DNA from 2 places in the Streptomyces sp. NPDC001508 genome. Region 2 is predicted to be linked to the other one. Evidence: riboswitches for the same ligand, from Rfam matches in the RefSeq annotation. Region 2 holds a riboswitch; the other holds the start of a gene.
What was found. A riboswitch is a leader RNA that binds a small molecule or an ion and turns the genes downstream of it on or off. The one in region 2 is predicted to bind glycine.
Positions count from the first base shown of each region.

Region 1: linked by a shared signal. The riboswitch ahead of gcvT (glycine cleavage system aminomethyltransferase GcvT) and the one ahead of gcvP (aminomethyl-transferring glycine dehydrogenase) in region 2 are both predicted to bind glycine.

Region 1 is NZ_JBEPAP010000035.1:11,504-14,897, reverse strand. It holds gene ABT245_RS27335 (enhanced serine sensitivity protein SseB) at 1-185, opposite strand, end outside; gene ABT245_RS27330 (AAA family ATPase) at 505-1,173, opposite strand; glycine riboswitch at 1,348-1,444, shown strand; glycine riboswitch at 1,445-1,553, shown strand; gene gcvT (glycine cleavage system aminomethyltransferase GcvT) at 1,594-2,721, shown strand; gene gcvH (glycine cleavage system protein GcvH) at 2,848-3,225, shown strand; gene glyA (serine hydroxymethyltransferase) at 3,242-3,394, shown strand, end outside.
Region 2 is NZ_JBEPAP010000058.1:47,741-51,134, reverse strand. It holds gene ABT245_RS35700 (DNA polymerase IV) at 1-174, shown strand, start outside; gene ABT245_RS35695 (PRC-barrel domain-containing protein) at 1,127-1,501, opposite strand; glycine riboswitch at 1,614-1,709, shown strand; gene gcvP (aminomethyl-transferring glycine dehydrogenase) at 1,886-3,394, shown strand, end outside.

The sequences.
Region 1 (3,394 bases), on a different contig from region 2:
CCGCTGTTCGGGCCGCCGCCGCTCGGCAGCGGGATCCACAGGAAGCTGCGGCCGAGGACCTCGATGATCCGGCCGCCGGCCGACGGGACGCCGAGCGAGGCCGAGAGCACCTCCTCCAGCTCGTTGCCGGGCCATCCGCCGTGCGGGTGAGGGTGCGCGGGGTGCGCCTGTGCCGGGAAGTCCATCTGCCTACCGCCTGCTGGGAACCGCTGCTGTGGCTGAAAAGGCTAACGGGTGGCGGTGACGGCCTTCACCGTGCGGAGCCGAATCGCCGTACGGAGCCGAATCACCGTACGGAGCCGAATCACCGTACGGAGCCGGTTCAACGTGCGAAACCGACTTCACCGTGCGAAGCCGGTTCGCCGTGCGGAGCCGAATCACCGTACGGAGCCGGTTCAACGTGCGAAACCGACTTCACCGTGCGAAGCCGGTTCGCCGTGCGGAGCCGAATCACCGTGCGGAGCCGAATCACCGTGCGGAGCCGAATCACCGTGCGGAGCCGAATCACCGTGCGAAGCCGATCCGGTGCAGCACATCCGCCGCGTCCCGGTCGAGGAGCACCGCGGAGCCGCAGCCCTCGGGCAGTTCCCCCCGCTCCACCGCGCGCAGCAGCCGGGCCACCGACCTGCGGTGGCGCAGGAAGGCGTGGCCGGAGACGCCCCGCCCGCGCTCGCGCTGCCCGTCGAGCGCCGTCGTGGGCGGCACGTCCAGAAGGATCAGGTGCAGGGTGCCGCCGCGCCGGCGGGCCTCGCGGGCCAGCCAGCCGCGCACCCAGGACTGGGTGCCGCAGTCGTGCACCACGACGCCCTCGCCGGTGCGCAGGGCGCGGCGCAGCGCGGCGTAGTGCGCGAGGCGCACCAGCGGGCGGTACAGCGCGTAGGGCAGCAGCCGCGGGACGCGGGCGTCCCAGCGGTCCCGGGTGTCCTGGGAGTCGATGCGGATGCCGTCGACCGCGCGGTCCATCAGGGTCGACTTGCCGCTGCCGGGCAGGCCGGTGACCACGGCCAGATCATGGCGGCCGAAGACGAGCGCGTGCGGGGTGCGGCCGGCCCGCTCCCGCAGGTCGCGGAGCACCGGGACCGGGTGGTCCGCGCAGGGCTCGGCGGCGGGGGCGCCCGGCTGCCCGGGTAGTGCAAGGCCCGTGGTCGTGGCGTACGCCGTGGTCCTGTTCACCGTGATCGTCCTCCCCTTGGGTCCGGACATCCCATCCCCGTCGAGTGTAAAGAGAAGGTAATGCGTGTGCCTCACGGTGTCGTGCGCGTTCTGCCACAGCACGGTTACGGATCCGGCCTGCCGTGCGGCGGCGATGCGTGCAATGATGAGCCCGCCAACTGCATACCGGCCGTTTGAATCCGCGCGGGAGAGTTCCCAGCAGCCCTGCTGGGACGCCGAAGGAGCAAGTCCCTCCCTTGAATCTCTCAGGCCCCGTTACCGCGCGGGCGAGGCACATCTGAAAAGCGGGCCGCTGTCCGGTGGCCCCACCCAAGGTGCAAGCCGTGACCACGCAGGTGGTCAGGGCGAACCTCTCAGGTTCCGATGACAGATGGGGAGGATCCACCTCGCCTTCCCCACGCCCTGGGAGACATCCGTCCGATGAGCAGTACCGAACACTCAACACCGCGGCATACCGCGCTGGACGCGCTGCACCGCTCGCTCGGTGCGACGATGACCGACTTCGCCGGCTGGGACATGCCCCTGCGCTACGGCTCCGAGCGCGACGAGCACACGGCCGTACGCACAAGGGCCGGCCTCTTCGACCTCTCCCACATGGGAGAGATCGGGGTGAGCGGGCCCGAGGCCGCGGCCCTGCTGAACTTCGCCCTGGTCGGCAACATCGCCTCGGTCGGTGTCGGCCGGGCCCGCTACACCATGATCTGCCGGTCCGACGGCGGCATCCTGGACGACCTGATCGTCTACCGGCTCGCCGAGCGGGAGTTCCTGGTCGTCGCGAACGCCGCCAACGCCCAGGTGGTGCTCGACGCGCTGGTGGAGCGCGGCGCCGGCTTCGACGCGGAGGTCCGCGACGACCGCGACGCCTACGCGCTGATCGCCGTCCAGGGCCCCGAGTCCCCCGGCATCCTGGCCTCCCTCACGGACGCCGATCTGCCGGGCCTGAAGTACTACGCGGGCCTGCCCGGCACCGTCGCCGGCGTGCCCGCGCTGATCGCCCGTACCGGCTACACCGGCGAGGACGGCTTCGAGCTGTTCGTGAAGCCGGAGCACGCCGTGGAGCTGTGGCAGGCGCTGACCAAGGCCGGCGAGGGCGTCGGCCTGGTCCCGTGCGGCCTGTCCTGCCGGGACACGCTGCGCCTGGAGGCGGGCATGCCGCTGTACGGGCACGAGCTGTCGACCTCGCTCACCCCCTTCGACGCCGGGCTCGGCCGGGTGGTGAAGTTCGAGAAGGAGGGCGACTTCGTCGGGCGCGAGGCGCTGCTGGCGGCGTCCGCGCGCGCCGCGCAGGATCCGCCGCGTGTGCTGGTCGGCCTGGTCGCCGAGGGCCGCCGGGTGCCGCGCGCCGGGTACCCGGTCGTCGCGGGCGGCGAGGTGACCGGCGAGGTGACCTCCGGCGCCCCCTCCCCCACGCTGGGCCGGCCCATCGCGATGGCGTACGTCGACGCGGCGCACGCGGCGCCCGGCACGACGGGCGTCGGCGTGGACATCCGGGGCACCCACGAGCCGTACGAGGTCGTGGCGCTGCCCTTCTACCGTCGGCAGAAGTAGACACTGGACCCGCAGGGCGGGCAGCGGCCCCGCCCCGCTGTGATGCCGGGCACACCACCCCGCTCACCTGCGCCTTCCGCCCTCCCCCGTCATCAGCACTCCCTCGCGTACAGGAGAATTCAGGTCATGAGCAACCCCCAGCAGCTGCGCTACAGCAAGGAGCACGAGTGGCTGTCGGCCGCCGAGAACGGCGTCTCGACGGTCGGCATCACGGAGTTCGCGGCCAACGCGCTCGGCGATGTCGTCTACGCCCAGCTCCCGGAGGTCGGCTCCACCGTGACCGCGGGTGAGTCCTGCGGTGAGCTGGAGTCGACCAAGTCGGTGTCGGACCTGTACTCCCCCGTGACCGGTGAGGTCACCGCCGTCAACGAGGACGTCGTGGACGACCCGTCGCTGGTCAACTCGGCCCCCTTCGAGGGCGGCTGGCTGTTCAGGGTGCGCGTCGCCGAGGAGCCGGCCGATCTGCTCTCGGCCGACGAGTACGTCGCTTTCACCGCCGGCTGAGGAGTCGAGAAACCACATGTCGCTGATGAACACCCCGCTGCACGAGCTGGACCCGGACGTGGCCGCCGCGGTCGACGCCGAGCTGCACCGCCAGCAGTCCACCCTGGAGATGATCGCCTCCGAGAACTTCGCGCCCGTCGCGGTCATGGAGGCGCAGGGCTCGGTCCTC
Region 2 (3,394 bases):
TTCGAGACACCCGGGTCCGAGCCGGGGCGGGTGCGGACGTTCCGGGTCGACGATCCCGGCCTGGAGCCGGCGGATCCGCTGCCGCTGGTGCCCGGGGGAGCGCAGGGGAGTGGGGGCGGACCTGTGGTGGGGCCGGGTGGTGGTGGGCCGGCGGTGGTGCGAGGCAGCGGCTGAAGCGGGGGCCCCGGGCGGGCTGAGCGCGGGGTGAGTTTCGCCGTTGGCGCCGTTGGGGCCAGGTGGGTTGTGCGGCTGGCGCCGCGGGGATGCTCGGCTGGAGGTTGTGTGGGGGCTGAGGGGCCGCGGTGGGGGCGGGCCGGGGGTGCTGCGGTGGGCCGGGGTGCTGGTGTCGGGAGGTGGCTGGCGGGGGCAGGGCGGGGTGGGCGTCGGGTGGTTGAGGTGTTGGGCGGCGCAGGGGTGGGGGCGGATGCTGGCGGGGCGGCAGGCGTGCGGGTGTCGTCGCGGGGGTGCTCGCGGTCGTGTGGGGGCTGAGGTGGGCCGGGGTGCAGGTGTCGGAGGAGGTTGGTGGAGGCAGGGCGGGGTGGGCGTCGGGTGGTTGAGGTGTTGGGCGGCGCAGGTGTGGAGGGCCGATGCTGGCGGGGCGGCGCGGGCATGGGGCGGATGCTGGCTGCGGCGGTGGCCGTGTGGGGCATGTGTGCGGCTGGCGTCGCGAGGGCGGTCGGCTGGTGTGTGGGGATGAGGTGCCCTGTGGTGGGTGCAGGGTTCGGGTGTCGGAGGAGGTTGGTGGAGGCAGGGCGGGGTGGGCGTCGGGCCGTTGAGGTGTTGGGTGGCGCAGGTGTGGGGGTGGATGTTGGCGGGGCGGCGCGGCATGGGGCGGATGCCGGTGGGGTGTGGGGGCTGTGTGAGGGGAGGTGTGGGCTCGTCGGCCGGGACCACGGGGTGTGGGGAGGGGTTCTCGGCGGGTTGGCCGGCGGTGGGTGCGGATGTGCGGGCAGTGTTTGCGGGGCCGCCGGGGGGAAGTGGCGGGGAGTGGTCTGCGGTGTGGTGGGCCTTGGGTGGTTCGGCGGGGCGGGGTGTGTGGGGGGAGTGAGCCTCGGTGGTATGGGAGTTGTTGGGTGGGCTGAGCCCGGTGGGCATTGGTTGGGGGTGTTGGGCCGTACCGGGGGTGTCAGGGTTCGTCGTGGCCTGCGAGGTTGCCGAAGTCGTGGTCCGGGTGCGGGGGCGGTGGTGCGGCCACGTCCAGGCCGTAGTGGTGGTAGAGCTGGAGTTCCTGCTCGGGGGAGAGGTGGCGGCCGACGCCGAAGTCGGGGGCGTCCTTGATGAGGGCGCGGTCGAAGGGGACGCGCAGGGTGCCCTCGACCAGCTCACTGGGCTCAAGGGGGACGAAGGCGTCCCTGGAGAACAGGCCCGTCCGTATGGCCGCCCACTCCGGCACGCCCGTGGCATCGTCGAGGTAGACCTCGTCAATGGTGCCGATCTTGGTGCCGTTGCGGTCGAACGCCTTGCGGCCGATCAGGTTGCGCGGATCGATGTCGGTCTGCACGGGCCCTCCTCATGGCGCAAATCATTCGTAAGCACTACAAAAGAGCAGATTTGAGGAGGCGGCCACTCGAAGCCCTGGCGTTGACCTCGCTGGTAGGCTGGCAAGCGGCTGCTGATCCCGTGCGGGAGAGTCCTCCGGACAACGTCGGAGGCGCCGAAGGAGCAAATCCTCCCCGGAATCTCTCAGGCTCACGTACCGCATGGACGAGGTCACTCTGGAAAGCAGGGCGGGTGTCGACGGCTCCCGCTCTCACCGACGGGGAAAGCCGCCCACCCTCGGGTGACGTGGTGAAGCTCTCAGGTCGAGATGACAGAGGGGGAGGCCGTCGGGGTGCCCGCGCCGGGGCGCCCCTCGAAGGTCGCGTCAGACCAGGAGGCCTCCGCAATGACCGCCCATCGCACTCCGCTCTCCGAGCTCGAACAGGGCACCCCCTTCGAGCAGCGGCACATCGGGCCCGACCAGGAGGCGCGGGCCAAGATGCTCGCGCAGGTCGGCTACGGCTCGCTCGACGAGCTGACCGCCGCCGCCGTACCGGATGTGATCAAGAACGCCGACGGGCTCGACCTGCCGGGCGCGCGCACCGAGCCGGAGGTGCTCGCCGAGCTGCGCTCCCTCGCCGACCGCAACCAGGTCCTCGGGTCGATGATCGGGCTCGGCTACTACGGCACCTTCACGCCGCCCGTCATCCTGCGCAACGTCATGGAGAACCCGGCCTGGTACACGGCCTACACGCCCTACCAGCCGGAGATCTCGCAGGGGCGGCTCGAAGCCCTGCTGAACTTCCAGACCATGGTCGCCGACCTCACCGGACTGCCCACCTCCGGTGCCTCACTGCTCGACGAGGGCACGGCCGCGGCCGAGGCGATGGCCCTGTCCCGGCGTATGGGCAAGAACAAGAAGGGCCTCTTCCTGGTCGACGCGGACACGCTGCCGCAGACCATCGCCGTGATCCGGACCCGCGCCGAACCCACCGGCGTGGAGGTCGTCGTCGCCGACCTCAGCGAGGGCATCCCGGCCGGGATCGCCGAGCGGGAGATCAACGGCGTACTGCTCCAGTACCCCGGTGCCTCGGGAGCCGTCCGCGACATCGCGCCGGTCGTCAAGCGGGCCCATGAACTCGGTGCGCTCGTCACCGTCGCCGCCGACCTGCTCGCCCTCACGCTGCTGAAGTCGCCGGGCGAGCTGGGCGCGGACATCACCGTCGGTACGACCCAGCGCTTCGGTGTGCCGATGGGCTTCGGCGGGCCGCACGCGGGCTACATGGCCGTGCGCGAGAAGTTCGCGCGCAGCCTGCCGGGCCGTCTCGTCGGCGTATCCGTCGACGCCGACGGGCACAAGGCGTACCGGCTCGCCCTGCAGACCCGTGAGCAGCACATCCGGCGCGAGAAGGCCACCAGCAACATCTGCACCGCGCAGGTGCTGCTCGCGGTGATGGCCGGCCTGTACGCCGTCCACCACGGTCCCGAGGGGCTGCGGGTCATCGCCCGGCGCACTCACCGGTACGCCGCGCTGCTCGCGGCGGGTCTGGCCGGCGGTGGGTTCCAGGCCGTCCACGGCGCCTACTTCGACACGGTGACGGTCAGGGCGCGGGGCCGCGCCGAACGGATCGTCGCCGCCGCGCGTGACAACGGCGTCAATCTGCGCCTGGTCGACGCCGACCACGTCTCGATCGCCTGCGACGAGACGACCGACCGGGACCGGCTCGACGCCGTATGGGCAGCCTTCGGCGTGCGGGGCGACATCGAGGCGCTGGACGCGGCAACCGAGGACGCGCTTCCCGAGGCGCTGCTGCGGACCGACGCGTACCTCACTCATCCCGTCTTCCAGCAGCACCGTTCCGAGACCGCGATGCTGCGCTACCTGCGCAGGCTGGCCGACCGTGACTACGCGCTG